DNA from 3 places in the Colwellia sp. 20A7 genome. Region 3 is predicted to be linked to each of the others. Evidence: predicted binding sites of a transcription regulator. Region 3 holds the regulator's gene; each other region holds the start of a gene.

Region 1 (10,998 bases), 790 kb from region 3:
TTCCGACATCCACAGAGCCTCTAAAGAAAATTAACGTAATTGATATTATTATATCAAGAGTTCTAATCAGCGAATAGCAAAAAGGCTCAACAGAGCCTTTAATTTATTTTACTGAAGTTTATATATACTGAATATTTATTTTTTCAAAATATCATCAACAGTACCTTGAGCTAAACCATGATAACCAGGACGTGCTTTTTTATAAACGTTAAGCGCCCATGCTTTACCCTGTTCTGTTTGAGCTAACTCTTTATATAATGGCACTATCAACTTACGACGACCGATACTAACTAAATACTCAGACATTTCTGGGTAAACAACATCGTAACCTGCTCGTATTGATAATAAATACCAAGCATGAGCAATTTCGGCATTTTTACTATGCGTTAAGTTAAAAGCTTTATCAATTGCTACCATACGCTCAATACTAATATCAGTAGGTAAATTATTGATAAAGTGTAACCACTCATGCAATGTCCAATTAGCCGTAGGTAATTGAGTTAATGTTATATCTCCTACTAACCATTGCGATACTTGTTGATCAATAGTACTAAAAGCAGTTGAGGTAGGTTTAGGTACAAATGCAGGTAAACCTTGTCCATAAATCCACTCATTCACTTCGCTATCACTAACAATGTTAGGATATTTATGCGTTAAGTTAGCTTTAAGGTATTTAACAAAATTAGTTGTACCTAAACTTTGAAAGGCATGACTGTCAAAGTACTCAAGTACAAAAGCATCAAAACGATCACGACCAAACTTGTTCTCAAGGTAAATTAAAAATAATTGTCCTTTAGTGTAAGGAACACCCGAGAATGCATCATCAGGATCACGGCCTTTTAGGTCGATGTATAGCTGTGTATCACCAGCATCTAATTCAGCTATTTCATTATTTAGATTTTGAGAATCTAGCGATTGCTCCATGATAGCTCTATTTTTACCAAACACAGCTTCCATAATGCGATTTTCAACATAACTGGTAAAACCTTCGTTTAACCATAGATCACGCCAGCTTTCATTGGTAACTAAATTACCAGACCATGAATGTGCTAGCTCATGTGCAATTAAATTTACTAAGCTTTTATCCCCTGCAATAACGGTTGGTGTGATAAAAGATAAACGAGGGTTTTCCATTCCACCAAAAGGAAAGCTTGGTGGTAATATTAATAAGTCATAACGACCCCAGCGATATTTGCCATACATTTTTTCAGCTTTATCAATCATAGCTTGAGTATCATCAAATTCAGCTACTGCCGCATCTAAAATATTAGATTCAGCATAAATACCTGTTTGGTGGCTCATCGATTTGAAATGTAAATCCCCAACACCAATCGCAATTAAATAGGCCGGAATAGCTTGTGGCATAGAGAAGAAGTAATCGCCATCGCGCTCAGTATCTGGTTCGTTATTAGCACTCATCACAGCTAATAAATCTTTATCAGTAGTAATTCGAGCAGTATAAGTTACACGTACACTTGGCGTATCTTGAATAGGAATCCATGAGCGAGCATGTATTGCTTGATTCTGACTAAATAGAAATGGCTGTTTTTTACCTGCAGTTTGTTCAGCAGATAACCATTGTAAACCAGACGCATTTTCGGTTGAATTATAATAAACACGTAACTTTTTAGCTTTGAATTTTGTATCGACCGTAAGTTTTGAACCTAAAACAGAATCTCGTGCAGCAAGTGTATAATTTACCTTTTGCCATTCGTCTTGAGCATTTTGGGCAAGGACTTTATGGATAACCAAATCACGTGTATCTAAAATGATACTTTGTGGTGTATCACTAAGCCATTTTAATGATAACTCAGCAAAACCTGTTAATGCTTTTTCTTCGAAGTTAACCGCTAAGTCTAAATAAAGATGTGTTGTGATAACTTGATCATAATTTGAATAGGTATAAGCATCGTTTAATACGGGCTTATTATCCGCTGTTGCTAATTGCGATATTAATAATGTTGCTAGCAACATAAACCGCTTAAAAATTCTCATTGAAATAATCCTAAAAACTCACAAAAAAAAATAGGCTTATAGATTACTTTGAATCAACAAGCCTATTCAACTATTTTGTATTATTAATATATTCAATAAATTGAAAGAATATAAAGAATTATTTACAATTTACTTTTCATGTAATGCGCTAAGTTCTACAGTTTTTGCATTTGAATAACTACGCGGCGGTTTTTACCACGTCCAAGCGTTGTAGCATTAGAAGCAATATGACGTTTTTCGCCATAACCTTTCGCTTCTATGCGGCTCGCATCAATACCATTTTTTACAAAGTAGTCGCGTATTCTTAGCGCTCTACGCTCTGATAACTTAAGGTTTGGCCAACGGGCACCATAACTGTCTGAATATGCATCAACCAAAACTAATTCTAGTTTTGGATCTAAACTCAAGTATTCTCTGATCATGTCAACACGTCGTTGTGATGCTTTCGTAAATTGTTCACTATTTGATTGATAGTTTAATACTGTAAAAGCAATATCGTCAAAACTATAATTTAATAAGTTTCCAACACAAGCGACAAAGTTTCGATAAGCCCCTTTAAAACGTGCGGTTGATAAACCAACTGAGATTTCATCTTCTTCACTATACCAATCATTATAATAAAAAGTTGGGCTCATCCCTTGCTCTAGTTCACTTAGCATAGTCCAAGCCACCTTTTTGGGTAAGCTAGGATTAAACTGTTTTTGTAGCTTCATATTGGCTAACACTTTTCCGCCATACCCCGGACGCCAGCTAGGTGATTCACTACGTACTTGGGCAAGGGAATAACTATCGGGTAACAGCATCATATCAAGTTCAAATTCCATATTCAGTTTACGGCTTGCTTTTGCGGAAAAACGTGCCTGCCCATAATGAGGGATTTGATGTGATAACGTACATTGTAAACGAGAGTCGTCGGCAAGTTGCCATTTTGAACTATTAAGATCCGCACTATATTGTCGGATACTAGCTTGTGCCTGTGTAGTCACAAACGTAAAAAAAAGTGCGAAAGAAGCTGTCATAAAGAATGAAGGAGAGAAGAACAATTTATATGTATTTGGAGAGTATATTTTCATATTATTTATTACATAATTAATTAGTGACATTAGTTATATCGCCTCAAACTAAAATAACTTTAACACTTTCTATGTGTTTATTCGTTAATTTAGCGCTTTATCACTAATTTATTACTTTTTATATACGTTAAATTAGCATCGAATAACCTCAACTACATTTACATCTTAAGAAATAACCAAATCATAAATGTAATGATGTAAGTATTGCTATCGTGTTTACAATAATTTTCTGAGATAATTACCTATCCAAGTTTTTCCCTTAAGCCAAATTTATAATATGTCAGATACTGTAGAAATAAAAGAAAATAAAGAAATAAGTAAACCATTATTAGCACAACGCTTTCGTGGCTATTTCCCTGTTGTTATTGATGTGGAAACAGGTGGTTTTAATGCCCAAACTGATGCCTTACTTGAAATTGCAGCCTCTGTATTATCATTAGATGAAGTTTCAGGAAAGTTATCAATTGATGAAACAATACAATTTAATGTTCACCCTTTTGAAGGTGCAAATTTAGAGCCTAAAGCGCTTGAATTTACCGGCATTGATCCAACACATCCATTACGTGGTGCTGTCGATGAAGATGTTGCTTTAAAAACATTGTTTAAGTTAGTTAGAAAAAAAATGAAACTTGCTGGATGCCAACGCGCTATTATTGTAGCTCACAATGCAGCTTTTGATTTAGGCTTTTTAAACGCAGCAACAGCCCGATGTAACATTAAACGTAGCCCTTTTCATAGCTTTGTTAGCTTTGATACTACAACACTAGCAGGACTAGCATTAGGTCAAACTGTATTAGCAAAAGCTTGTGAGGCTGCTGAAATAGACTTTAGCAATAGTGAAGCACATACGGCACTTTATGATACCGAAAAAACTGCTGAGCTATTTTGTCATATTGTTAATAAATGGCATGAATTAGGTGGTTGGCCGCTAGCAATAGCAGCAGAATAAATAGAAAAGCATAAAAAAAGCTAGAGTTATAAACCCTAGCTTTTTTATGTAATTTTAGTGACAAAAAATTAAAATAAAACTGAAATAATTGACACTTTAGTAACCCGACAACGATTAAAGTTTATCAGCGTTATCTGTAAGATAAGCTGCAACACCATCTGGAGATGCTGTCATACCTTTATCACCTTTATTCCAACCTGCAGGACATACTTCACCGTGTTCTTGGTGGAATTGTAATGCATCAACCATACGAATCATTTCATCTACGTCACGACCTAATGGTAAATCGTTAATTACTTGATGACGTACGTTGCCTTCTTCATCGATTAGGAATGAACCACGGAAAGCAACACCTGCTTCAGGATGTTCTACATCATATGCTTTACAGATTTCATGCTTAGTATCTGCAACTAAAGTGTATTGAACTGGACCAATACCACCTTCGTTTACAGGTGTGTTACGCCATGCATTGTGAGAGAATTGTGAATCAATTGAAACACCAATTACTTCAACACCACGGCTTTTGAATTCTTCCATACGGTGATCAAAAGCTAAAAGCTCTGATGGGCATACAAAAGTAAAATCTAATGGGTAGAAAAAAACAACCGCTTTTTTACCTTTAATTGCTTTACTTAACGTAAAAACGTCAACAATTTCACCACTACCTAATACTGCTGCTGCAGTAAAATCTGGTGCTGGACGACCAACTAATACACTCATTTTATGTTCCTTTCTATTAATAATAATTAAGAATTATTATTGAAGACAATGAATAACAACTCATTATCTTAACAATTTATTTCTTGATAAATTTATTCTGCACTTGCCTCTTCAGAAGCATTTTTAGCTGAAGCTTCTTTAACCAAAGTTTGTAGCTCACCTTGTTGAAACATTTCCATAATAATATCACAGCCGCCAACTAATTCACCTTCAACCCAAAGTTGCGGAAACGTAGGCCAGTCTGCATACTTTGGTAATTCAGCTCTGATATCAGGGTTTTGTAAAATATCAACATAGGCAAATTGCTCACCGCATGAGATCAAGGCTTGAGATGCTTGAGAAGAAAAACCACAACTAGGTAGTTTTGGCGAGCCTTTCATATACAATAATACTGTATTCTCATTAATTTGTTCTTTAATACGTTCGATAGTTTCCATGATAACCCCTAAAAAAAATAACCTCTAAAAATAATACTCATTAAACTGAGCTGAATTCTTAGTAAAAACTTACACTAGAAATATAATGGAGACGAAGTTTCACTTTTCAATTCAATATAATAAATACTTGAAAATAAATTTATACCCTTGAAAAATAGCAAAAGAAACCTTATACACTCTATACACTAGTTATTCAAAATAGTATAAACTTAATACCTGAGTATTTTACTCAAGTTTTATTGGAAAATACACCCTTTATTCACGAATACACTGTAACTTTAAAACAAAGAACTTGGAGAGCACAATGGCTATTGAATTACCTGCATTACCTTACGAACAAGATGCCCTGGAACCACATATTTCTGCAGAAACTTTATCATTTCATTACGGAAAACATCACAACACTTACGTGGTAAAGTTAAATGGTTTGATTGAAGGCACTGAGTTTGCTAACAAATCATTAGAAGAAATAGTTAAAACTTCTTCAGCTGGTGTCTTTAACAATGCAGCACAAATATGGAACCATACTTTTTACTGGAATAGCTTAAGCCCGAATGGCGGTGGCGAACCTACAGGCGCTTTAGCAGATGCTATTGTTGCTACTTTTGGATCTTTTGCTGAATTCCAAGCAAAATTTACTGACAGTGCAATTAATAACTTTGGTTCAAGCTGGACATGGTTAGTAAAAAATGCAGATGGAAGCTTAGCAATTGTTAACACTTCTAATGCTGCAACACCATTAACAGATGAAGGTGTTACACCATTACTTACTGTTGATTTATGGGAACATGCATATTATATCGATTACCGTAATCTTCGTCCTAAGTACATGGAAGGTTTTTACGCACTAGCTAATTGGGATTTTGCTAGCAAAAATTTCTCAGCTTAATAGCTATCAACTGAAATTTTTAATAAAAAAACGAGCTAATTAGCTCGTTTTTTATTTGAACAATAGTACATTTAGACTATTAGATTACAAGTAATTAAAAGGTTTTTAATACTTTCACTGACTCATCAACACTCCCAGCGTCAACATAACCAATAGCACCAGCATTAGCAGAGATATGCTTTAATACCTCAGCATCTGAAGCTAATTCTGTTGGTGGCTTACCTCGACCTGAAAATATCAATTTAGACCAATAAGCCTTCATCTGACTTGAACTTTTATTTAATACTTTTTCTTCAAATTCACTACGTACTGCACTACCTGAAACTGAATTAATCGGTTCAATTGATCCACCGCTTGGAAATGCTTTCATTTTTCCCATAAAAATTCGAGCTATATCATTATCATCAATAATATCAGCATTAGTTGAGTTAACAACAACCGCAACATCGGCCATAGAAGAGAAACTAAGAAACAAAACAGATGTACATAACAAAAGTTTACTTTGAGTACTTTTTAAAAATTTCATTTTTTAACTCCTAAAATACAGTTACTAGTGCTGTTCTAAACAAGCCTGAGTCATTATTACTATCGAGATCATCGCTAAAAGAGGTATATTCAAATTTTAATGCCGCTGATTGATGGAAATCCCAACGCAGACCTAATGTGATATAACTTGTGTCTTCATCTGTCGCAGTATCTAAAGTTTCGGTACCACGGATCAAAGCTTGTAAGTCTTCAGGTAGGAACTCAACTGCCGTGCCATCTGGTATACCAGGTATTTGATAGTTTAACGCGATAGGATCTTGGTCATCTTCATCAACCCCATAAGTTACATGTACCATCATATTATTAAATCGATAACCGGCCATCAAATAATAAGACTCTTGACCAGGTAAAGCTGTATCATCTAATGATAATGAAGAGTATTCACCCACTATAATAATTTGATCAAAATCAAGCTGGAAACCAAGCTCAATAAACTCACTGGTATCTGATGCTATATCAATTTGACTAGCAATATGATTTTGGCCTACTCCATTCCAACCATCTACTAAAGGTTTAATAGCCAACAAATCGATATCCATTTCTGTTTGGAAATAAGCACCTCTCAGTGTTAGCCACTCACGTGTTAACGTTAACGAGGCACCAGCAAAATTTTTAAAATCAGCACTACTCTCAGTACCGAGCACTTCTATATCTGAATTATTACCACCATAAATAGCGTGTAATGTTGTATCAAAATCACCGAGCTGCATCGAGTATATGGCCGCAATCCCATCAAAGGTATCAAAAGGTACGTCATAAACCCCTCTTGGCGGAGTAATCCAAGGGTAAGCATAAGACACATCTAAAAAGTCAGAGTACATATAAAAGGGAATACGTTGACGACCAGCCAATATTTTCAAATTATCATTGGCTTGATAACCAACATAAGCCCATTCAAATTTAGGATCCCAGTCATCAGCACCTCGAGATAGTATTTGGGCGGTAATACTTAAACCTTCGCCTAAATCGCTTGATGCTTGTAAAGCAAATAGTGAATCAGGACTAAAGTCGATTGAATCATCATAGCCATACAAGCTTTCATCGCTTGCCGTTGTAACACCAGCAACAATACTAGCAAAACCATTTAATGTGATTTCAGCATTGGCACTACCTGCTAATAAAATACCTGTTAGCGCAAGCGCTATTTTATTATGTTTCATTATAATATACCTATCATTATGTTGAGTTATGTTAATTCCGTTTACTGCTTTATTGAAACTACAGTTATTATTATTAAATATTACTTATTGTTCTGTCTTTAAATAAAAAATATAGCTAAAAATTAGACCTTAAATTGACGAGCTACAGACTCTAACGCTGAAGCCAAGACCGTTAACTGCTCACTCACACCACCAATTTCACGTGATGCTTTAGAAGCTTCATCAGCACAAGATTGAATATCTTCAACATGACCAACCATAAGACCAGAAACTTGATGCTGTTCTTCTGTTGCAACAGCAATGGCTCCATTCATATCAGCAATAACATTGACGGTATCCGTTATAACAACTAGGCTATCACCAGCCTCCATAGCCGTTTTCACACTAGCTTCAACACTCGCGCGTGAGCTTTCCATCATGGTTACCGCTTTTTTAGAAGCGCCTTGCAACTGCCCGAGCATTTGATTAATTTCTTCCGTAGATACTTGTGTACGTGATGCTAGGTTTCTAACTTCGTCTGCAACTACAGCAAAACCACGACCTTGCTCACCCGCTCTGGCCGCTTCAATAGCAGCATTAAGTGCTAGTAAGTTAGTTTGATCAGCAATACCACGTATTACTTCAAGCACAACATTCACCCTTTCAGTATCTTCTTGAAGTTGATTCACTGTTTCTGCTGCTTGTGTTACATTTTCAGCTAAGGTTCTAATACCCATTACCGTTTGCTCAACAACTTCCTTACCTTTTTCAGCTTCTATATTTGCATTTTTAGCAGCATCTGCTGCATCTGCTGCATTAGTCGTAATTTCAGCTACACTTTGGCTCATCTCTTCAACCGACTGTCTTGATTGCATAACACTATCTGATTGGCGATTAAATGAATCAATGGTACTACTCGACAGCTGTGAAATAGTATTTGCGGTTTCAGCTAAGGGCAAAGCGGTATCCACAACATTTTTAATAACGCCTTGTAATTTTTCAATAAAGCTATTAAACCATAAAACTAACTCACCTATTTCGTCCTTACTGTTGGTGGTAATTCTAACAGTTAAATCCCCGTTTTCTTGGGCAATACCTTTCATAGAATGTATAATATTTTGTAAGCTTGAACTAATTGCTTTAGCAACAGGAATAGCTACAGCAAACAACGCTAAGATAGTAATACCGCCAACTATCATACCTGTGGTAGCATTTGACTCTGCCTTTTCATTAACCGACTCAAACGCTTGAGTAAAAGACTGATATCGCTCAGCACGAAAGGTATTTAACTTATTTTGCAAATTAGTAAGCTTTTCTGACATTGCTTGACTTCGTTGTCCTAGCGTAGAAAAGTCAGCAGAGTCATTTACCATCTCACTTGAAAGTGCAAAAGCTAATTGATAATAATCATTAAAATCACTGAGTAATGAGCGTAAATAACTCGCATTCTCGGTGTCTGACTGAATATTACTTTGAAGTTTGTCACGGGTTTCCTGCGCATAGATATTAGCGGCATCAAGTAAATCAGTTTCCCCCATGGTTGCAGCATTACCCAGTGTTTCTTTCAACTTATCAAGCCTAACAAGGCTATATTCGGATGTTTGTAATAATTGATATTCGATACGATATGCCTTATCTAACTGTGTCACTATATGGGACATAGCCATAAGCGTTATAGCTAAATATACACAAAACCCAATAGCTCCAACAAATGGAATTAAAAGTATTTTATAGCGAACCGATAATGTTTTAAATAAGTCCATATTTGCCTTCTAGTTATTGTTAATCAACAATTTATACATAATAAGATGAGTGTAGTAAAAGAATCATATTACGCAAATTTTAAAATAAAGAATTTGAAGAAAATGACTCAAACGAATAATTAATGAGCAATCCATTGTTCTAATGCATGTTTATAGATAATAAAGACCTAATTTGAATAACTAAATTAGCAATGGATGAGATTTAATTTTTACAATGTAAGCCGCGTATTAAAAAGAAAGCAAATAGTGTCGATAACATTTTCTATTTGCTTGAATGAGTGTAGATAAAATGATTAATCTTCGGTGAGCTCTTTAAGTACATCACCTTTTAACTCAGCCCATAGTTCTCCTGATTCAACACCGTATTTTCGTACGGCAAAAATAGCATCGTCACAACGATTTTCTTGCGCTAGTTCTATCAATTTTTGGTAATAAGCTCTTGATATTTCACGTCCTGTTGGGTGTGCGAAATATAAACTACCAATACGCGAATACAGTCCTTTAAAACCATTTAATATAAGTAAATAAATAGAATTTTCTGAAGCGATTGCTAATTCTTTATTAAGTTGATAATCAAATTGTGCAAACGCTTCACCATTGTCTTCAATGTCACTATAAGCACTTAACAATTCAATTGTTTTATTAGGATTATTTTTTATAGCACCACGTATATATATAGCACTGATATTAGTACGGGCTGATAATAAGTTATCAACTAAATCAGGAACACCTTCTTGGTCAAGGTGCGCTAATGTCTCTAAAATGTTTAAGCTTGACGTGTCCCAAAAGTTATTTACTTTTGTTGGTTTACCATGCTTAATAGTTAACCAACCATCTCTAGCCAAACGTTGTAGTACTTCTCTAAGGGTTGTTCTAGTTACACCAATTAGCTCTGATAATTCACGCTCTGCTGGTAAAATTGAACCAGGAGGAAAACCACCATTCCAAATTGATTCAACAATATATTGCTCGGCAAATCCGGCAGGGCTTTGAGCTTTTATAACCATATTCGTAAACGACCTAAAAAAATAAATTAATAAAACTGATTGTACCAGAAGATTGAATTGGTACAAGCGTAATAGAAGAGACTGGTCTAACCAAGCTCATGACATGATAAAATATAATAATTTGGAAGTTAATTATTATCTATAATGCACCATTAAAGCACCAGAGACTTTCCCAACCGTTACATCTTTAATAAATTTATAATTTGCATCTTCAAAGAAAGCTCTAAATTTACCTGAGGTTGCATAAACAGCAACGCCTTCACTGTCACTATGTTCTTCAAGAACAGTATTAACCGCAGCCATTAAATAATGACCAAACCCATGGTGTTGGTGTAAAGGGTGAATAGCAATAAAAGATAGCATGTGGAATTTTTTCAATGGGATAGAGGCAAGCACTACTTTTTCTTTTTCGATCATTTGTTTGGTACTTAAATAACCAGCACTTAGTAACATTTTTAGACGCCAATGCCAGAATCGTTC
Region 2 (10,998 bases), 580 kb from region 3:
AATGATGTTTTCCACATTGGACAATGGGGAGGATAATTCTATTCGCATACAAACTCCTGATGGTTGTGACAAAATACATATATGAAATTAATTACATATTTGTTATTGTCTATAGTTCTTTTTATACGCTGACTATATCACCATTGGTTTGGTATAAGAATATGAATAATAGTTCATAAATGTGTCTTTTTTTTATTCGATCCAGGTGTTTGATTTATTTGCTAAATATAAAAAAATAGACTAATTACTCAAATATTTATCTACGGTTAAAGCCATTAAAATTTACATTAAAATAATAATTAGGTGCAAAAATGACTGATAAAATAGCGTTATCTAAGAGAATTCACATTAAACCAGCATGGTCGTTTTATGATGAAAAGGGTGAGTATGTGGATCCTCGACTTTTTGTTTTGCTCAGTGCTATACATAATTCTGGAAAATTGACGATAGCGGCGACAGAATTGGGGATGTCTTATCGACACGTCTGGAATGTATTAAAAAAATGGACTGAATTTTTTGGCTCTGATCTAGTCGCATTAAAAAAAGGAAGAGGGGCGCTGTTAACGCCGTTGGGAGAAAAATTACTTTGGGCTGAACAAAGAGCTCAAGCACGATTTGAACCTCAATTAATCAGTATTGCATCAGAATTGAATTTAGAAATACAAAAACATTTAATGGTCAAAGAACCCTTGTTAAAAATTGCAGCAAGCTATGGGTATGCTATTGCTTTGCTACCTAATTTCACTAATAAATTTAAATTAGATCTACAATATCGGAGTTATGAAGAATCATTTGATGCTTTAAGCAAAGGGGAGTGCAATATAGCGGCATTTCATTTACCTACTGATATTGTTAGCCAAAGGTTAATTGATATTTATAGTAAATACTTTAAAGCGAATACCTATAAAGTGATTCGCTTTGTTACACGTAAACAAGGCTTGATAGTTCAAAAAGATAACCCGAAAAATATTACTAAAATGACAGATTTACAGAAGAGTGGTATTAAATTTATTAATCGGCAAAAACACTCAGGCACACGATTATTAATAGATGAATTATTAGCAAGGTCATCGATTGATTCTAAAAGTGTCATTGGCTTTGATAGGTTTGAATTTACACATTCTGCTATAGCTGCTTATGTCGCGTCAGGTATGGCCGATGTCGGGATTGGTATTGAAACTGCAGCACGTCAATTTGGTTTAGATTTTATTCCCTTAACGACAGAGCATTATGTATTAGTTTGTCATCATAAAACCCTAAAGGAACTCTCTGTGCAGCGTTTAATTAAGGAAATAAAAAGTGATAAGTTTCATGAAGAAGTGTCAAGGTTAGCAGGGTATGAATCTACCTCTTGTGGTGATATTGATGATTTAGAAGAGATGATACCTTGGGACATCTAAGGGTATCCTTTACAGAGTAGAAATGATCACATAGTTAGTGAGATTATTATTATTATTTTAACCATAGTTATAAATAAAAAACCGCTTTAAATTAATTTAAAGCGGTTTAGATAGTTAATTGTATAGTTGAAAACTATTAACTATTAACTATTAACTATTTACCATGTGTGTTTTCAACATGATGTTTAGCGTCTACAGGGCGAATGGTTAAGTTAGCAAAGAAAGCAATAACTAATAAACCGGCCATAGCATACATAGTTGTATTGTATAAGCTTGGTGTGGGATCAATAGTACCTGCTGGAACTAATTCCATTAACTTACTTACTGTTACTGTTTTTGCGGCAACAAGCTCATTCAATTGACTAACGGCAGAACCAAACTTAGCTTGGAATACCGCCGGATCTATTTTCGACACTAAGTCGGCTATAGCGTCATTTACAGACATATTTCTCAGGTATGTAATAGCGAATGGACCAAGAACACCTGCTGTTGCCCATGCTGTAAGTAAACGACCATGTATTCCGCCAACATGTAAAGTACCAAATATATCAGCTAAGTAAGCCGGAATCGTTGCAAAACCACCACCATACATAGTGAAGATAACCATTGTGGCAGCGTAGAACATAATTAACCATACTGTAGATGGATCTGCACTCACTTGAGAGGCCGCATAAGGTATCGACAAGTAGAGCATAGTTCCTAATACGAAGAAGAAATGATAAGTGTTTTTTCTGCCAATAAAGTCGGAAATTGATGCCCAGAAAAATCTACCGCACATATTAAATACCGAAATCATGAGTACATAAGTACCAGCAAAGGTCGCGGTAGCTACATCAGGTAAAGTTGATCCAAAGATATCAACCATCATGGTTTTAGCTACACCAATTACACCAATACCTGCTGTTACGTTGAAACAAAGAACAACCCATAATTTCCAGAATTGTGGTGTTTTCAGTGCTTGATCAATATGTACATTGTTATGAGTAATCATGCTCTTTGCAGATGCATCTTTATCCGGTGGAGTCCAACCTTCAGGAGTCCAGCCTTCAGGTGGAACACGATACGAGAGTGAGGCAATAATCATTACTATAAAGTACACAATACCTAATGTTAAAAATGTGCCAGCAGCACCAGTATCACCAGTGCCAACAACATAAACACCGGCGTCACCAGGGAAGGCCATTTCTGCAGCTTCATGCGCTGTTGCAACAATAACTTCTACCGTACCAGAGGCTGTTTCTGCAAAACGTTTACCCGCTTCAGTTATCAATTTTACTGTACTTTCAGTACCTAGATAAGTAGGTGCTACAGCATGGAATTTTAATAGAGAAGAAATTAAAGGAGCGCCGATCATTGCACCACCACCAAACCCCATAATAGCCATACCGGTAGCCATTCCGCGTTTATCAGGGAACCAACGGAGCAAAGTGGAAACTGGGGAAACATAGCCTAAGCCTAAGCCACACCCCCCAAGGGCGCCATAACCTAAGTAAACAAGCCATAATTGATGGGTAGATATACCAAAACTACCAATGATAAAGCCACCACCCCAAAGAAATGCGGCTGTAACACCAACACAACGAGGACCAACTTCTTCTAGCCACTTTCCAGCGACTGCAGCAGATAAACCAAGAAAAACAATAGCAACAGAGAATATCCAAACGACATTACTTAAAGACCAATCGCCAGATGAGCTAGTAACGACTCCTAACTCTTTAATTAGCGCAGGATTAAATATACTCCATGCGTAAACAGAACCAATACATAAATGAATTGCAATAGATGCTGGCGGGACTAGCCAGCGATTAAACCCCGATTTAGCAATTATTTTATCTTTCATTAAGAAAGAAAAAAAGCCCCCACTTTTATTCGACATTATTTAATACCTTATAGCTACAGCCTGATATAAATATTTATACTTAAGCAGCTAGAACACCTATGAATGATAATGACAGTATATATTTATTTAAGAACAAATATTATTTTGTTCATCAAAATATATAATGCTTACCGTTATTCTTTGTTCTAAATTATTCATAGTGAAGCGGCATTAAATATAAAAAGAGAATAATTAAGTTGAATTTTTATTTTTATAAAATCTTATAACTAAGGATAATTATAATTATTATATTTTTTTATTAATCAATTTAATCACTTTAGTTTCACTAATATGAGAGATATGAATTTAATTTCATATCTGTCTTTTTATTAGTCAAAAAAGTATAGCACTGGAATATTACCATTAAAATATGAACAAACTTTCATATTCTAATGCTTGGTTTTTAGCTGGCGTTGACTTAAAGATAGGGAGGGTAAGGACTTAAATAATTCATAAAAAATGGGCAATAAATGCAGTGTGATTCGTTACTCATTTGGAACGAAATAAAGCACATATAAAGGTTATAACAAAAATCATGTGAATTACTAGAGTCAACGACGCAAAGCTTTGAGCAAATTGCTCATAGTATGGGTTATGATGATGTAAATAGCCTTCGTAAGGTATTTATTAAAATAATAGGGTTAACACCTACAGCTTTTAGAGCCAGATTTGTTTAGGTGCTATGAAATAGAACTTAATATAGCAGCCAGTATTTTTAACTTTAGCATTATTCAAGTAAGCATCATAAGCAAATATTATTAACTTAAGGTTACTTAGCATTAAGTGTGGCAAGTGATTTTCTAACGTTCGATGAGAGTGGGTACTTTATGAAAATATAAAGTTTAATTATTTTCATTGTGTAGGGAACTTTAAGCCGAATAAGTACTCTTACTATATGAAGATACTTATTCCCTTAGTGTTTCATGTTTTTATAATACGTTTACTTGATTTCAGGTGAACGTTTTTTTTTGCCTGATTTTCAAACTAATGATTAACGACAACACTGTTAAGTAATTGAAAAATAATATCTATATAAGAAGGTTGAGTTTAAGTGGTATGCTTACTATTGACTAGTTTTCTATGTTGATAATGAAAAATAACGCGAAATAATCAGCATTGTGGTTTACACCAATATATTGTTTTTTGTCATAGCACATTCAAAAAATCGTCACACTTCTGTAAGAAACCTTTATTAGCCTTACCTATAATGACTCATTATGGGAATTATCATGTCAAAAGCGCATTATAAAACTGTTTGGTTGTCTGATATTCACTTAGGCTGCAAAGACTGTAAGGCTGAGTATTTACTAGATTTTCTTGATCATAGTCAAATAGACACCTTATATCTTGTGGGCGATATTGTTGATATTTGGGCAATGTCCAAACAATTTCGTTGGCCGAAAGCACATAATAACTTATTTCATAAACTACTCTCTCTACCTTCTGATGGCACTCGAGTTATTTATTTACCTGGAAATCATGACGAACCCCTTCAAAAGTATAATGGGATGAATTTTGGTGATATCGAGATTCATAGAAGCTATACACATATAACAGCTCAAGGTAAAAAACTTTTGGTGTTACATGGTGACCAGTTTGACCAACAAGTTTGTTTTGGCCCTGTGCATTCATGGGTTGGGGATGTATTGTATGATTTTTTGTTGTTTTTAAATCGTTGGTATAACTGGACGCGAGTAAAATCAGGCCAGCCTTATTGGTCATTAGCTAGTTATATTAAGGGAAAATTGACAGGGGCTGGTAAGGCAATAGCGCGATATAGAAAAGCGTGTTGCGATACTGCAAAAAAACAAGGTTTTGATGGTGTTGTCTGTGGGCATATTCATCACCCTGAAATCGTTGAAGAAGGGGGTGTTCTATATCTAAATGATGGTGACTGGATTGAAAACTGCTCAGCCTTAGTGGAGTCTAATAGGGGGGACTTATCACTTGTTTATTGGGCTAAAATTAATAATGTTAGTAACCTTATTAATATTGACCCTGAAAAAAACATCCCCAAAGGGCGTAAGATTGCATAACTTAAATAGTTAATGTTTTTTGATATTAGTATTAACGATAATGCTAGAGCGGACGTCACGCTTTTCTGATGTTTAATCACTTATCAAGATGTCACAAAGTTGTCATTTAAACGTCAAATATTAGCCATAAAAGTACTATATTCTGGGTAATCAGTGAATAGCTGATTATGGCGGAATTAATATGTTCAATGTCGACCAAGTTGTTAATGACAGTCTACCGAAAATGAATCATCAGTCATTGATGAGCAAAAGTATCAGAAACATTTTACGTTATCTTTTGCATGAAAAAGCCTTACTGACTATCGAGAAACAATATCCATATGCCAAAGGATTAGACTTTGCCGAAGCAATGCTCGATCACTTTGATTTTGGCTATTGTGTCAGTGATAAAGATAGAGAAAAAATTCCGGCAACCGGTAAAGTTATTATCATCGCGAATCATCCTATTGGCACTTTAGATGGCGCAGTATTAATAAAGATGATCAGTGAAGTTAGGCCAGACTTTAAGGTAGTTGCTAACGACTTATTAATGAATGTTAAACCATTACACTCCCTATTATTACCAGTGAATAATATGGGTAATAAAACACCGAAAAAAAACCTTGAAGCAATTTATCAGCACCTGAATAACGAGGGCGCTGTGATTATTTTCCCTGCTGGAGAGGTCTCTCGTATGGGAGCTAGTGGGATACGTGATGGTAGTTGGCATAAGGGGTTTCTTAATTTCGCTACCGCTACGCAATCACCTATTCTTCCTGTTTATATGGATGCACGAAACTCTGCTTTTTTCTATGCAATATCAGCAGTGTACAAACCATTATCTACGTTACTATTGATTAAGGAAATGTTCAAACAAGCGCACAAACGCATGAATATTAAAATTGGTGATGTCATCCCATTTGAATATTTTGACTCTCTTGATGTGCCGCAAATCAGTAAAGTAAAATTGTTTAAAAAGCATTTATACAATATTGCTCGAAATAAAGCTGAAATATTAAAAACAGAAAAAGCCATTGCTCATCCAGAGAATCGCGCAGAGCTTAGAGCAGCTATTCGCAACTGTGAACTATTGGGGAATACTGCAGACGGCAAGAAAATATTACTTTATCGTCAGCAAGGCAGCTCACCTATTATGCGTGAAATTGGTCGGCTCAGGGAGGTTGCTTTTCGTTTAGTGGGAGAAGGAACAGGAAAACGTCGAGATATTGATGGGTATGATCTAGATTATTTACATTTGATTTTATGGGACGACGATGACTTAGAAGTAGTAGGTGCCTATCGCTTTGCTGAAACTCAGAAGTTAATCGATAATCCACAATCTCAGGGAATATATACTAATACGTTATTTGATTATCAACCTAGTATGACACCAATATTTACCAAAGGCTTAGAGTTGGGCCGTAGTTTTGTTCAACCAAAATATTGGGGGAAACGAAGTTTAGACTATTTATGGGTAGGAATAGGGGCGTTTGTAGCTAAAAATCCGCAATATCGTTATTTGTTTGGGCCTGTCAGTATTAGTAATGCTTTACCAACACCGGCCAAAAATTTACTTGTACATTACTACCAGCATTATTTTCCGAGTGAAGAAATGATAGCGAAAGCGAAAATACCTTTTCAACTTGACGATATGGAAAAAGGTGAACTGCTTGCAGCATTTGATGGTGCTGATAAAGAAAAAGATTTTGTAACCTTGAAGCATTTATTGGCGAATTGTGGTGTAAGTGTACCAACACTTTATAAGCAATATTCTTCTTTATGTGAAGAGGGCGGTGTCAGTTTTTCAGCATTTAATATTGATCCAGATTTTAATGATTGTGTTGATGGTTTAGTGGTGGTTGATCTTGATAAATTGCTCACTAAAAAACGCATTCGTTATATTGAAAAGCATCAATAATTCTAGTGTGATTCGCTTGATTGCTAGATAAACCCTCTTTAAAGAGAGCAGTATTCAACTACCACATATAACAAAGAAACTAGAGGAAATGGCTATGCTTAATGACATTTATCAATATGATCTTCGTGTATTATTATGGTGTAGAAAATCTCGATTTTATCCTCAGTTTATTGCCATGGTTCGTATTATTTCTCGAACGGGTGATGGTTATATACAGTTTCTACTGCCATTATGCTATTGGCTAATAAGTCCTCAAGAAGGAAAGCACTTTGTTATTATATTGCTTTGGGCTTGTGCTATAGAGCGGTTATTATATTTTGTGTTAAAAAATAGCTTAAAGCGTAGGCGCCCACCTGAAATAGTGACAGGCTTCACCAGTGTAATTGAAGCCTCAGATCAGTTTAGTTTTCCTTCTGGACATACCATGGCAGCATTTCTCTTAGCTAACTTATGTGTGCTTGAGTTAGGGATAATTGCATCACCACTTTATTTTTGGGCAACGAGTGTTGCAATATCACGGGTAATACTTGGTGTTCATTTTCCAACAGATACGCTGGTAGGTGCTACTTTAGGAAGTAGTATTGCTTATGTTGTGGTGATGGTGTGAAAATATTATATGGTGTTCAAGCTACAGGGAATGGTCATATAGCTCGAAGTCGAATTATGGCTAAGCAATTAAAAGAAAATGGTGTCGAGGTGACTTTTCTTTTTTCTGGCCGCCCTAAAGATAAACTCTTTGATATGGAGCTCTTTGGTGACTTTATCTATAAACAAGGGCTTACTTTTATTGTTCAAAATGGCAAAGTTAATTATTTATCAACCGCATTCAATAATAATTTTTTACGATTTATTTATGATGTTCATACGTTAGCGATTGACGATTATGATTTAATTATTACCGATTTTGAACCTGTGACCGCTTGGGCTGCAAAGCTAAAGAAAAAGCTAGTGCTTGGTATTGGGCATCAATATGCTTTTGGTCGTAATACACCTCGAGCCGGAAAAAATTTACTAGCTGAATTCGTGATGAATTACTTTGCACCGGCAAAGGATTCAATCGGGCTACATTGGGCACCTTTTGATCAATCTATTTTGCCACCAATCATTGATGTAAACCTTGTTGGAAAAGCGGAAGTAAATGTGGTTATAGTTTATCTTCCTTTTGAAAATCAGAGTAAAGTAACTCGGTTATTACAACAATTCCCAGATAAACATTTTATCCAATATTCTCCGGATGTTGATAATGCTGAGAAGAAAAATGTATCGATAAGAACCACTTGTTATGCAGGGTTTAAGCAAGACTTGTGTCGTGGTAGCGCTGTTATATCAAATAGTGGTTTTGAATTAATCAGTGAATGTTTGCACTTAGGACTGCCTTTACTCGTTAAGCCGTTACAAGGCCAAATGGAGCAAGAATCAAATGCACTTGCATTACATGAGCTTAAATTTGCCAAGGTAATGCGGACATTAGATGAAGATATTGTCGCTAGTTGGTTAGTAAAGTGTAAGCCTAGAATATATAAAAAAACACCTGATGTAGCTTTTGAAATAGTAAGGTGGTTACTTAGCGATAAAAAATTGCCAATTCACAAAGTAGCGGCTTCTTTATGGCATCAATATAAATAGAATGGGGATAAAAGCCCATAGTTGAATTGCAAAGAAAGCTATTACCTTTGATAGAGTAATAGTGTTTTTCAAGGAAGATCATTATTGCATAAACAGTCTTTAAACTAAGCTTATGAACGTATGGAACTAAGCTTTAATATTAATATTTTGTCCGATGCTGGCGGTTGTATTACTTGAACTAGCAGCTGGGGCTGCACTTTGAATTAATTGCAATGCCATTTCTCCTTCTGCTTCTGCTATCTCTTTTGCTTTAACGGCAACAGATAAAATTGTTCCGTTACCACCATTTTCGGGGGCGAAACTTGGTGTATTAGTAATATTGATAGACATAGCGCTACTCCAGAATGAATTAATAATTATGCTTAATAACTGTATATCGGCTTATTCACAAAAAACTTTACCTAAATTATAGCAAAGTTTAACAAGATAGTGTTTATTAGCTTTTTGGTTCTTTTATAATGTCTCGTTAACTCTTACTCATCGTGCTTTAATCATAGTTTGACTATATAATACTGCTTACATGTCGTTTTAAATTGAGTCTAAAATATGACGGAACAATTACCCATTTCGATTTCTGTTTGTGATGATTTAGTACAGCAATTTACTAAAATAAGATCTGTATGTAATAAGCTTGAAGCACAATTCAATTTTCAAACGATGACGGCTAATTGGTATGGTAATGAAGAGGTTGTGCTTAGCGTTAAACTATTTATAGAAACAGCGAACAGCTTTGATATACATAAACACGCCCAAGAGCAAGCTCAATCAGAAACAAAAAATTATAGCGATGATGTTTTTAGTTATTACTATAACAGTGAAAAAACTCAAACACTAAATTGCTATATTGCTATTACTGACTCAGAGCTTGCTATGCTAAATCAGCAGCATAAAATACTGGCTGGGTTGCTTCATATTAAGCTGCAAAAAGTACTTAATTTAATTGCGAAGCAGTTAGCGTTAGGTGCTATTTAATCTCATCAAATTAACTTCTTTAATTTAGTAACTATATTATGTCTATAAATCGTGCTCGTCTAGATCGCTTTATTAGTGAAACCTGTCAAATTAATCGGAAAAAAGTACGCTTATTATTAGCACAGAAAAGAGTAACTGTAGATGGGGTGATCGCGACAGATATTGCCTTACCTATTTATAAATTCTCTGTAATTTCATTGGATAATAAGGTTCTTCAGCAACACCAAGCTTTATACGTTATGTTGCATAAACCTATCGGGGTTGTGTGCGCTACCAAAGATGACAAACACAGAACCGTTATAGATTTATTAGGTGAACTATTATCGGCTGAAGAAAAAGCGAGTTTACATATTGTTGGACGCTTAGATTTAAATACATCAGGTTTGGTTCTATTAACCAATGATAGTCGTTGGTCTGAAAAGTTAACATCCCCAAAAAGCAAAGTAGCTAAACATTATTTAGTTACGTTGCAAAACCCGTTAACCCAAGAATATATTGCAGCTTTTTCAGCAGGTATGTACTTTGCTTATGAAAATATCACAACTCTGCCAGTTGTCTTGACTATTACTAGCCAATATCAGGCGGAAGTTGTGTTAACAGAAGGGCGTTACCACCAAATAAAAAGAATGTTTGGTCGCTTTAATAATCCTGTTATTGCTTTACATCGAACATCCATCGGTAAATACGTTTTAGAGGAGAGTTTGAACCTAGGAGAAAGTAAGCTAATTAACGTTAGTATCTAATCCTTTATTTACTAACGTTATTATTGATATTTTACAATTTACTTATTCAACGTTCAGTTTACTTAACACCTAGTTCGCGTAAGCGTTCAAGTAAATAACTGGCTTGAGTATGTTCTTCTGACAATTTTACATCACTACAAGGGTGTAAGAAAAGCGGCAGTGAAATACGTGATTTTGTGCTAGCTTTACCTGTAGGATTAATGACTCGGTGAGTAGTTGAAGGAAAGTATCCGCCGGATGCTTCTTGTAACATGTCACCTATATTAATAATTAAATTACCAAAATCACTAGGGACATTTATCCAGCTGCCATCTTGGCACTGTACTTGTAAACCGGGTTCATTTGCTGCTGGTAATATAGTTAATAAATTAATATCTTCGTGAGCAGCAGCTCTTATTGCGCCAGCTTCTTCATCGCCTGTTAATGGTGGGTAATGCAATATGCG
Region 3 (10,998 bases):
TAGATGTATTTTAAATTGCAGTATTCTTATTTGAAATAAAGCGATAATATAAGAAGTAATAAATGGCAGATCAAGCGAGCGGCTTAAGAAAGATGCAAGACTTAAAAAAAGTTAAAGTAATAGCAGTTTCTGGTGGTAAAGGTGGCGTTGGTAAAACCAATGTATCATTAAACACGGCTATAGCCCTTGGGCAGCAAGGGAAAAGAGTATTAGTATTAGATGCTGACTTAGGGTTAGCTAATGTTGATGTGATGTTGGGTTTAAGAGTAAAACGCAACCTTTCTCATGTTTTATCTGGTGAATGTGAACTTGATGATATTATTATTACTGGTCCTCGTAATATAAAAATTATTCCAGCCACTTCTGGCTCTCAATCAATGGTTGACCTTACTCCCGCTGAACACGCAGGTTTGATTCGTGCTTTTAGTGAAATGACTACTCAGTTTGATGTACTTATTGTTGATACCGCAGCAGGTATTTCAGATATGGTACTTAGCTTTACTAGAGCCGCACAAGACGTAGTATTAGTTGTTTGTGATGAACCCACGTCAATTACCGATTGTTATGCATTAATGAAACTGCTAAGCCGTGATCATAATGTATTTAAATTTAAAGTTGTTGCCAATATGGTGCGTACGCCTAATGAAGGGCAGCAATTATTTTCCAAATTAACGAAAGTTACCGATAGATTTCTAGATGTAGCACTTGAGTTGGTAGGTGTTATCCCATTCGATGAAAATATTAGAAAGTCAGTACGTAAACAGCAAGCCATTGTTGAAGCTTTTCCTAACTCACCAGCAGCAATAGCGTTTAAGGATTTAGCAAAGAATGTTAGTAGTTGGCCTATACCGAAGCAAGCGTCAGGTCATTTAGAATTCTTTATCGAACAATTACTGGATTACTAACATCTCGTTAATATTAAGTTATCAAGTACTTATTAAAAATAATAAATATAAATACGTTAAAGTATTTAGGTGGGAATAGTCAAAAGTGGCAAAAACTAAAGCCTATAACAACTTAATTGATAAAACTGTGCTGCTTGAACAGCATACTGTGTTGGTTAAGCGAATTGCTTATCATTTACTTGCTCGATTACCGGCAAGTGTTATTGTGGATGACTTAATTCAATCGGGAATGATTGGTTTATTTGAAGCCGCAAATAATTTTGATAACACTAAAGGTGCTAGTTTTGAAACGTTCGCAGGTATCCGAATTAGGGGTGCTATGCTAGATGAAATACGCCGTGGTGACTGGACACCTAGGTCTGTACATAAAAATAGTCGTATGGTTAGTGAAGCAATTAAGCAATTAGAAGCAACATTAGGTAGAGACGTTACTGATATAGAAGTTGCTGAAAAACTTGATATTTCGTTAAATGAGTATCATCATATACTTAGTGAAGTCAGTACGGGTAAAATAGTAGGGATTGAAGACTTAGGAGTGAGCGAAGATGCGCTTAAGTTTGACGACGCTTGTCACGGTGATGACCCATATCAAAGTATCGAGCACAAGGCTTTTAAAGATGGACTAAGCAAATGTATTAGTTCTTTACCTGAACGGGAAGCTCTAGTACTGTCTCTGTACTATGATGAAGAATTGAATTTACGTGAAATTGGTGCCGTGCTTGATGTTAGTGAGTCACGTGTAAGTCAAATTCATAGCCAAGCGATGCATCGATTAAAAGCACGTATGCAATCTTGGCAAAATTAAGTAGAATTATAACTGTGTTAACCTATAAAAATTTTGAATGTTTCGCCGGAGGGTGCCTTGGATAAAAATATGAAAGTACTAGTTGTTGATGATTTTTCAACAATGAGACGTATAGTAAAAAATTTGTTACGCGATTTAGGCTTTACAAACATTCAAGAAGCGGATGATGGCAGTACAGCCTTACCTATGCTTCAAAATGGTGATTTTGACTTTGTTGTGACCGATTGGAATATGCCAGGAATGCAAGGTATTGATTTGTTAAAGGCTATACGTGCTGATTCACGTTTAGCTCACATCCCTGTACTATTAATTACAGCTGAAGCTAAAAAAGAACAAATCGTTATGGCGGCTCAAGCTGGCGTTAACGGCTATATTGTTAAACCTTTTACAGCAGCAACACTAAAAGCTAAATTAAATAAAATTTTTGAACGTCTAGGTTAATTTTTATTTAGACTAGCTAGTTAAAGCTAATTCATAAAACTGATTGGCTTTAATTCAAGTATTAAGGACTGTGCATGAGTATGGCAATGGTGGGGCGTGTTTCTTTGGAGCAGGCTAAATCTTTGGTTGAGCTTTTAGAAAAAGGGCAGCAAGAAAAGGCTGATGAACTTGTTGCAACAATTCAAAACCCTATAAACTCTGAACTATTTGCAGAAATAGGTAAGTTAACTCGTCAATTACATGACTCTTTAACAAACTTTCAGCTAGATTCTCGATTGAATGACTTAGCAACAGCAGAAATTCCAGATGCTAAAGAGCGTTTGAATTATGTTATTACACGTACAGAAGAAGCCGCAAACAAAACTATGGATGCGGTAGAATCTATTTTTCCGGTAATTGAGGATATATCTAGTCAAGTTGGTGCTGTTAAACCAGCATGGGCTAAACTGATGAATAATGAGATAGATTTAAAAGAATTCAAAAGTTTATGCGTTGATATTGATCGCTTGTTAATTACTACAGGAAGAGAAACAGCACATATTCATGGTTTAATGACTGATGTGTTAATGGCCCAAGATTTTCAAGATTTAACTGGGCAGGTTATTCGTAAAGTTATTGATTTAGTACGTGAAGTTGAAGAAAGTTTAATTAACATGTTGACTGCATTTGGAATTTCCTCAGAAAATTCTCAAACAAATTCAAGCCCGAAAGTAGGTGAAAACTTAGTTGAAGGACCAATAGTCAATAAAGAAGATAGAAATGATATTGTTGAAGATCAAGATGATGTTGATGATCTTTTATCAAGTTTAGGTTTTTAACGGGAGTTAGTGAATGTCATTTGAAGCAGATGAAGAAATTTTACAAGACTTTTTAGTCGAAGCAGGTGAAATACTCGAGCAGCTTTCGGAGCAACTCGTTGAACTTGAAAATGATGTTGATAATGCTGATTTACTTAATGCAATTTTTCGAGGTTTTCATACAGTAAAAGGTGGCGCCGGTTTTCTGGCTTTAAATGACCTTGTTGATGTATGTCATGGCGCAGAAAATATATTTGATTTACTTCGTACTGGTAAGCGCACAGTCAATGCCGATTTAATGGACACTATTTTATCAGCGCTTGATACTATCAATGATATGTTTACGTTGGTGAAAAATAGAGAGCCACTTGTTCCTGCTGAAGCAGACTTATTAGCAGAGTTGCACCGTTTAAGTCAGCCTGAAGGAACTGTAGTTGAAGCTTCTGTTCCTCAAGCTGTAGAAAGTGCAACATCTGACTCGGCTGATGATATGAGTGAAGATGAGTTTGAGCGCTTACTTGATGAGTTACATGGTAGCGGTAGTCCTTCATCATCACCAACTCCTGCTATAGAGACGCCAGCTATTGCTGAATCTTCTAATGAAATTTCTGATGATGAGTTTGAATCATTATTAGATGAACTTCACGGACAAGGTGCATTTTCGTCTGAAGTAAAAGATACCTCTTCTTCTATTGTGAATAACTCATCTGATGAAATAAACGATGATGAATTTGAAAGCTTACTTGATGAGTTGCATGGTAAAGGCAATGCGCCTAAAGCTAGTGATGTAGCATCAATAGCACCAGCTGAATCACCTATAGCTAAAGTTACTCCTTCAGCATCTAATACCGCTAGTTCAAAGCCTGTGGTTAGAGAAGAAGTTAAACCATCACCGAGTAAACCACTAGTAGCTAAGAAAGTAGCTCAGGCATCAGCACCCCAAGGCGAAACAACCGTTCGTGTTGATACCAAACGACTTGATAAAATCATGAATATGGTTGGTGAATTAGTTTTAGTTAGAAATCGCCTAACAAGTTTAGGGTTAATTTCTGATGATGAAAACTTAACTAAAGCAGTCTCGAATTTAGATGCCGTCACTACTGATTTGCAAGGTGCGGTAATGAAAACCCGTATGCAGCCAATCAAAAAAGTATTTGGGCGATTTCCTCGGGTAGTACGTGATTTAGCGCGTAGTCTTAATAAAGATATCCAGTTGGTGTTAGAAGGAGAAGAAACTGATTTAGACAAAAATTTAGTTGAAGCTTTGGCTGACCCTTTAGTGCATTTAGTTCGTAATTCGGTTGATCATGGTATTGAAATGCCGGATGTACGCCAAGAACAAGGTAAACCGCGTCAGGGTACTGTCACTTTATCGGCTTCGCAAGAAGGTGATCATATTCTGTTAACCATTAAAGATGATGGTGCGGGTATGAATGCTGAAAAACTGAAAGAGATAGCGATTAAACGTGGCGTTCTTGATGTCGATGCTGCTGCAAGAATGTCAGATAAAGAAGCTTTTAGTTTGATTTTTGCTCCTGGTTTTTCTACCAAAACAGAAATATCAGAAGTATCAGGCCGTGGTGTTGGTATGGATGTTGTTAAAACCAAGATCACCCAATTAAATGGTGCTGTTGATATCGACTCAGAAATGGGTGTAGGCACCATTTTGGAAATAAAAGTGCCACTAACGTTAGCAATACTACCAACGTTAATGGTTGTTGTTGGTGCGCAAACGTTTGCATTACCACTTGCGGCAGTTAATGAGATATTTCATTTAGATTTAACTAAAACAAATAACGTTGATGGTCAGTTAACTGTCATTGTTCGTGAAAAAGCCATTCCATTATTTTATTTAGATCAATGGCTTGTTAGAAACTATGAAAATAAAAGCCGTGAACAAGGCCATGTGGTTATAGTGCAATTAGGAAATCAACAAGTTGCTTTTGTTGTTGATCGATTGATTGGACAAGAGGAAGTTGTCATTAAACCACTTGATAGACTATTACATGGAACTCCTGGTATGGCTGGAGCAACTATTACGAGTGATGGTGGTATTGCATTAATTATAGATATTCCCAATATGTTAAAATTCTATGCGAAAAAATCACCAGTAAATAGAAAGCTGCATTCATAAAAGTAAAATAATAAAGGTAGATGAAGTAAATGGCCTATAAAGTGCTCGTTGTTGATGATTCAAGTTTTTTTAGACGACGAGTCACTGATATTCTAAACAAAGATCCACAGTTAGAAGTTATTGATGTTGCAGTCAATGGGCAAGACGCAGTAGAGAAGGCTCTTTTACTTAAGCCTGATGTTATTACCATGGACATTGAAATGCCTGTTTTGAATGGCATTGACGCAGTGAAGAAAATAATGGCAAAGTCACCCACCGCTATTTTAATGTTTTCTTCATTAACTCATCAAGGTGCAAAAGCAACGTTGGATGCCCTCGAAGCAGGTGCTTTAGATTTCTTACCTAAAAAATTTAGTGAAATAGCGCAAAATAGTGATGAGGCTGGTAGTCTATTACGACAACGTGTAATTCAACTCGCTAAAAAGGGGGGCCTCTCTAGACGTCGCTCACTAAGAGAACCGGGTACGCTTATTAATCGTAATATAAGCAGCCAATTATCGCCCAGTACTCGAAAACCGACTGTACCTGCAACACCTATAAATGCTCAAAAACCGGCATCTTCACTCAAAGTATCTTCTGGAAAAAAATATAACCTATTAGCAATAGGTACCTCTACTGGTGGACCAGTGGCGTTACAAAAAATATTAACCCAATTACCTCAAAACTTTCCATTACCAATTATATTGATCCAACATATGCCTGCAACTTTTACTAATGCTTTTGCTAGCAGGCTAAATACTTTATGTAAAATTAGTGTTAAAGAAGCCAGTGATGGCGATGTACTTATGCCTGGCTGCGCCTATTTAGCTCCTGGTGGTCGTCAAATGATTATTACAGGCACAGAGCAAAATGCAAAAATAAAGATAATTGATGATAATTCTGAGAAAATCACTTTTAAACCAAGTGTGGATGTAAGCTTTGGCTCTGCTGCTAAAGTGTTTGGCGGCCATGTGTTAGGTGTTATATTAACAGGTATGGGTGCTGATGGCAGAGAAGGCTCTCGTATGTTAAAAACGAGTGGAGCCACAATCTGGGCACAAGACGAACAAAGTTGTGTGGTTTACGGCATGCCACAAGCTGTAACAGTTGCAGGTATTTCTCAATTATCTTTATCTTTAGATGTTATACCGAGTTCAATTCTTAAGGAAATAAAGCATGGATAGGCTCAGTATAGCTGGACTTTTGGTTGCTATATTTGCTATTTATTTAGGTTTCGTTCTTGAGGGTGGCTCTATTGGAGCATTATTTGAATTACCCGCATTGATTATTGTTGTTGGTGGTACTTTAGGTGCTGTAATGTTGCAATCTTCAAGTCGTCAATTTTATCATGCATTCGCTCTATTAAAGTGGGTATTCACACCACCTCGTTATGATATTGAAGAAGGAATTGAAAAAATTGTTCTTTGGGCGAGTAAATCGAGGGAAGCTGGATATTTAGCCCTTGAGAACATTGCACTAGATGAAGAAGACACTTACACCCGAAAAGGATTAAATTTATTGGTTGATGGTGCTGATATTGAAAATATTAGTGCTTCCCTTGAGCTAGATCTAGAGATATATCGAGAACATAACTTACGATCAGCAAATGTCTTTGAATCGATGGGCGGATATAGCCCAACAATTGGCATTTTAGGAGCTGTATTAGGTTTAATCCACGCAATGACCAACTTAACAGAACCCGAAATGTTGGGTCAAGGTATTGCCACTGCCTTTATTGCTACTATTTATGGTGTTGGTTTTGCCAATTTAATTTACTTGCCGGTCGCAAATAAAATAAAAGAAATAGTTCATCAACAAACTATGTATAGAGAAATGATTTTTGAAGGGTTAATCGCTATTGCTCAAGGAGAAAATCCCCACGCGATTGAAAATAAACTTTCGGCGTTTAGGTTAGAGCAGTGAAACGGTCGCGCAAAAGAAGACATAACGTAGAGCACGATAATGTTCATCGTTGGTTAGTTTCTTATGCTGATTACATGACACTTCTTTTTGCGTTGTTTGTTGTGCTATATGCTATGGCGATGGTGAACGAAAAACCTTTTGAAACTATTACTGAATCTGTTGGTAAAGTTTTTCAGGCGAATGATAAAAAGCCGAAAAATCGTGGCTACGGCGACGATATTCTCAATGTTAATACGAGTAAATCCAATAAGAAATTATTTGGTAATGGCTTAATTGAAGAAGCGGGACCTGAATTATTCGATGATGAAAAGCATCTAGTAAATATTTCATCTGAGCAAATAGGAAGTAATTTAGCGTCGTTAGAATCTGATTTACAATCGGCACTTTTTGATTTGATTGAATCGGGATCTTCTCAAGTAAAAATTGATGGTGATTGGTTAGAAATAGAACTTAATAGCGGTTTACTCTTTCCAAGTGGTTCATCTTCTGTCACAAATTCAGCGTCAAATATATTAGCCATTGTTTATGATGTTATTGGCGATGTGAATAACTTTGTTAGAATAAGAGGCTATACTGATAATCAAGTAATTAATACTGAAATTTTTTCATCTAATTGGGAGTTATCTGTTTTTCGGGCAACGGCTATTTTACGTGAATTAGAAAAGGTAGGTATTGAGCCTGCTCGAATGGCAATAGAAGGTTACGGTCAATACTCACCAACCGCTGATAACACAACGGTTGAAGGACGAGCGAAAAATAGAAAGGTTGTTATTGCAATATCAAAATATGGCTTAAAAAAAGCAGAGGTATTGAAAACGCCTATCAATGATCTTAAAGAGATTGAAGTAATAACTAAAGCTATTGAGTCAAGTGAACAAAAAAATAAAGTCAAAGTTATTCAATTACCTGGTGGCGGAATTAGAATTACGACACGAAATAACAATGAGAACTCTTCAGAAGATAATATTCAACAAGACAAAGTTCGACAACGTAATAATCAACAAATTGATGATAATAATTAAATATAGGAATAACTATTGGAAGTTTGGGCTGTAGCAAATCAAAAAGGCGGTGTAGGTAAAACAACTACTACTATTGCTTTAGCTGGTTTATTAGCTGAGTGTGGTAAAAAAGTATTGCTTGTAGATACGGATCCGCATGCCTCCTTAAGTTATTATTTTGGTATTGAATCTGAAGATTTAGATTTAAGCGTTTATGATTTATTCGCTCAAGTGTCTTCGAAAGAGCAAATTTTACAAAGCTTATGTCCGACACAATATAATAATATTGACATATTACCGGCCACTATGGGGTTAGCAACATTAGATCGATCACTAGGTGCAAGAAGTGGTATGGGTTTAGTGCTAAAAAAAGCAATGTCAAAGCTGTCACAAAATTATGACTATGTTTTAATCGATTGCCCACCAATTCTTGGTGTACTAATGGTTAATGCACTCGCAGCGTCAGATAGAATAATAGTACCAGTACAAACAGAGTTTTTAGCTTTGAAGGGGTTAGAGCGTATGATTAAAACTATGGATATGATGGCAGTAGAGCAAGATAAACCTTTTAACTATACTGTTGTGCCAACCATGTTTGACAAGCGAACTAAAGCATCACTATTAGCTTATAAGCACTTACAAGAAATGTATAAAGATAACATTTGGCCAAATGTTATACCTGTTGACACAAATTTTAGGAATGCGAGTTTAGCACAAAAGGTACCTTCACATTTTGCACCAAATTCTAGGGGTGTTTTTTCCTATAAAAATTTATTGAGTTATTTACTGAAATCAGCGCAAAGAAGTATCAAATAGATGTCAAAACCATTAGCAGCTAGTACAAAAGTTATGAAGAATTATCTGTCAGAATTACTCACAGATAAAGCGCCTATGGAAGATAATCCTAGGCATGATTTACTAGAAAAAAATGATAGTAAATCGACTGAAAGCAAACGATTAGAAGATCTGCTAAAAAATGTTAATGCTGAATTGAATATTAAAGAAACCAGTATTACGACAACAAAGAGCATAAATAAAGAAATAGAGAACAAAGAGATATTAACGAATGAACGAATTTTTGAGCAAGAACAAAATACTTTAGCTACCCAAAAAAGTTCAGATAGCTTAATTTCTAAAAAGGCAAAAGCCTATCGTAAAGGTGATTTTCAAGCTTTGTTTTTTAATGTCGGTGGTTTAACTATTGCTGTGCCTTTAGTTGAGTTAGGTGGTATTCATCAGATAGAAAAAACGACCGCATTAATGGGGAAGCCGGAATGGTATAAGGGCGTAATGCTCCATCGAGATGAAAAAATTAATGTCGTTGATACCGCGTTATGGGTAATGCCTGAAAAATGCGATGAAGAAATGAAAAACTCTTTGAGTTATCAGTATGTGATTATGCTAGAAAATAGTGCTTGGGGTTTAACTGCAGAAAACTTAGTTGATACCGTTATTTTAAAGCAAGATGAAGTGAAGTGGTTAGATTCACCAAGCAAGCGTCCTTGGTTAGCTGGCTTAGTAAAAGATAAAATGTGTGCCTTACTTGATGTAAATTCATTAATTCAATTACTTAATGATGGTAGCGGAATTCATCAAGATGATTAATAATGTCATTAGTAAGTTTTAAACGACAAGTACGAAATAATAATTAACTTAAATAAGATAAGTTAAAAAGTCTTAAATAATTAAGGGGCAATTGATATGTCTGACGAAAAGCGTAGTTTAAGCGGTAAAATAGGTGGAAACGATGAAGTACTTCAATGGGTAACGTTTAAATTAGAGAATGAAACTTACGGTATAAACGTAATGCAAGTACAAGAAATATTACGTTATACGGAAGTTGCACCTGTACCTGGAGCACCAGATTATGTACTTGGTATTATTAATTTACGTGGTAATGTTGTCACTGTTATCGATACTCGCTCTCGTTTTGGTCTAGAGCCTTGCGATGTTACTGATAATACTCGTGTTGTTGTTATCGAATTAGAGCAACAAGTGATTGGCATATTGGTTGATAGTGCCTCAGAGGTTGTTTATCTAAAAGCTTCTGAAATTGACGTTGCACCAAATGTTGGTAATGAAGAGAGTGCTCAGTTTATTCAAGGCGTATCTAATCGTGATGGTGAACTACTTATTTTAGTCGATTTAGATAAACTATTATCAGATGATGAATGGGATGAGCTAAAACAGTTTTAATTGCAATTTTGAATGCTAACCGGCGAGTATATGGCAAGGTAATCGTTTATCCCGTGTCTAGTAATATACTTCCCGTTATTTATATTCTTGAATGCAATATTTACATTAGTGAATAGTGAGACCTTGTAATTAAGTATCTCTTAGAAACTATTCTTATTATGATTGTTAAACAGACCAGTAAGTTACCCTATTTATGTCTTTGTTAGCAGTACCTATTATTGCTGTTGTTGCACTTATTATTAGTATTTTATGTCTTGTTATTATTTTTATATTAATAACTCGGCATGGTACTAAGTTTGCTGTTTACGAGTCTCAAGCTCAAACTCATGAATTACTCGTGAACAGTTTGCAATCAGCTAATGATAATTTAAATGCAACAGTACGTGATTTATCACTACAACAAGAAAAGTCCTTAACTGAAAATACACTTGTGTCCAAGCAGTTAGAGCATAGAATTAAGTCTATTCAGTCTGAACTGAACTCGCAGCAAGATCTTATATCTCAATTACAAACTGACAAAGGTGATGACAAATTTTACTCTCGTGCAATTAAGTTGGCAAAGATAGGCGCTGACATTGACGAAATAGTGGCTGAATGTGAACTTCCTTATGCAGAGGTTGAAATGTTAATCTCTGTTTATCAAAATAAAGTTCAGGGCTAGTGTTTTCTGAAATAAAAACAAGTTAAACTAGTTCTCTTTATATCTATATACCTTTATTAATATTTCTTTACTCATATTAATTAGCATTAACATGGCAAGGAACAACCTCCGTGAAAGACTCTTTAAGTCAATCTATTCGAATTCTATTTATATTTT

Evidence for each region. Region 3 encodes FliA, which starts transcription of late flagellar genes. Its sites were predicted from a motif close to CTAAAGNTNNNNNNNNNNNNGCCGATA; they were not measured.
Region 1: a site for FliA is predicted at 3,105-3,131, ahead of GQS55_RS08025 (flagellar protein MotY). Genes of this name have one in related genera too.
Region 2: a site for FliA is predicted at 9,213-9,239, ahead of GQS55_RS02055 (cytoplasmic protein). Genes of this name have one in related genera too.

What each region holds. Positions count from the first base shown of each region.
Region 1 covers NZ_CP047130.1:1,842,339-1,853,336, reverse strand. Annotated here, with positions in the region: gene glnS (glutamine--tRNA ligase) at 1-9, opposite strand, end outside; gene GQS55_RS08030 (M1 family metallopeptidase) at 136-1,995, opposite strand; gene GQS55_RS08025 (flagellar protein MotY) at 2,151-3,014, opposite strand; gene rnt (ribonuclease T) at 3,346-4,017, shown strand; gene GQS55_RS08015 (peroxiredoxin) at 4,132-4,737, opposite strand; gene GQS55_RS08010 (Grx4 family monothiol glutaredoxin) at 4,830-5,174, opposite strand; gene sodB (superoxide dismutase [Fe]) at 5,479-6,063, shown strand; gene GQS55_RS08000 (phosphate ABC transporter substrate-binding protein) at 6,158-6,589, opposite strand; gene GQS55_RS07995 (porin) at 6,600-7,769, opposite strand; gene GQS55_RS07990 (methyl-accepting chemotaxis protein) at 7,892-9,511, opposite strand; gene fadR (fatty acid metabolism transcriptional regulator FadR) at 9,805-10,518, opposite strand; gene GQS55_RS07980 (GNAT family N-acetyltransferase) at 10,654-10,998, opposite strand, start outside.
Region 2 covers NZ_CP047130.1:472,937-483,934, forward strand. Annotated here, with positions in the region: gene GQS55_RS02015 (NAD(P)H-dependent oxidoreductase subunit E) at 1-48, opposite strand, end outside; gene GQS55_RS02020 (substrate-binding domain-containing protein) at 312-1,400, shown strand; gene GQS55_RS02025 (OFA family MFS transporter) at 1,555-3,276, opposite strand; partial or broken gene GQS55_RS19940 (AraC family transcriptional regulator) at 3,828-3,956, shown strand; gene GQS55_RS02035 (UDP-2,3-diacylglucosamine diphosphatase) at 4,509-5,315, shown strand; gene GQS55_RS02040 (GNAT family N-acyltransferase) at 5,497-7,212, shown strand; gene GQS55_RS02045 (phosphatase PAP2 family protein) at 7,307-7,819, shown strand; gene GQS55_RS02050 (MJ1255/VC2487 family glycosyltransferase) at 7,816-8,838, shown strand; gene GQS55_RS02055 (cytoplasmic protein) at 8,965-9,168, opposite strand; gene GQS55_RS02060 (hypothetical protein) at 9,385-9,810, shown strand; gene GQS55_RS02065 (pseudouridine synthase) at 9,849-10,553, shown strand; gene GQS55_RS02070 (2OG-Fe(II) oxygenase family protein) at 10,612-10,998, opposite strand, start outside.
Region 3 covers NZ_CP047130.1:1,048,019-1,059,016, forward strand. Annotated here, with positions in the region: gene flhF (flagellar biosynthesis protein FlhF) at 1-3, shown strand, start outside; gene GQS55_RS04555 (MinD/ParA family protein) at 63-905, shown strand; gene GQS55_RS04560 (RNA polymerase sigma factor FliA) at 991-1,710, shown strand; gene cheY (chemotaxis response regulator CheY) at 1,768-2,151, shown strand; gene GQS55_RS04570 (protein phosphatase CheZ) at 2,226-2,969, shown strand; gene GQS55_RS04575 (chemotaxis protein CheA) at 2,983-5,082, shown strand; gene GQS55_RS04580 (protein-glutamate methylesterase/protein-glutamine glutaminase) at 5,112-6,245, shown strand; gene GQS55_RS04585 (flagellar motor protein) at 6,238-6,984, shown strand; gene GQS55_RS04590 (flagellar motor protein MotB) at 6,981-8,006, shown strand; gene GQS55_RS04595 (ParA family protein) at 8,022-8,801, shown strand; gene GQS55_RS04600 (chemotaxis protein CheW) at 8,802-9,590, shown strand; gene GQS55_RS04605 (chemotaxis protein CheW) at 9,687-10,181, shown strand; gene GQS55_RS04610 (DUF2802 domain-containing protein) at 10,375-10,842, shown strand; gene GQS55_RS04615 (MlaA family lipoprotein) at 10,953-10,998, shown strand, end outside.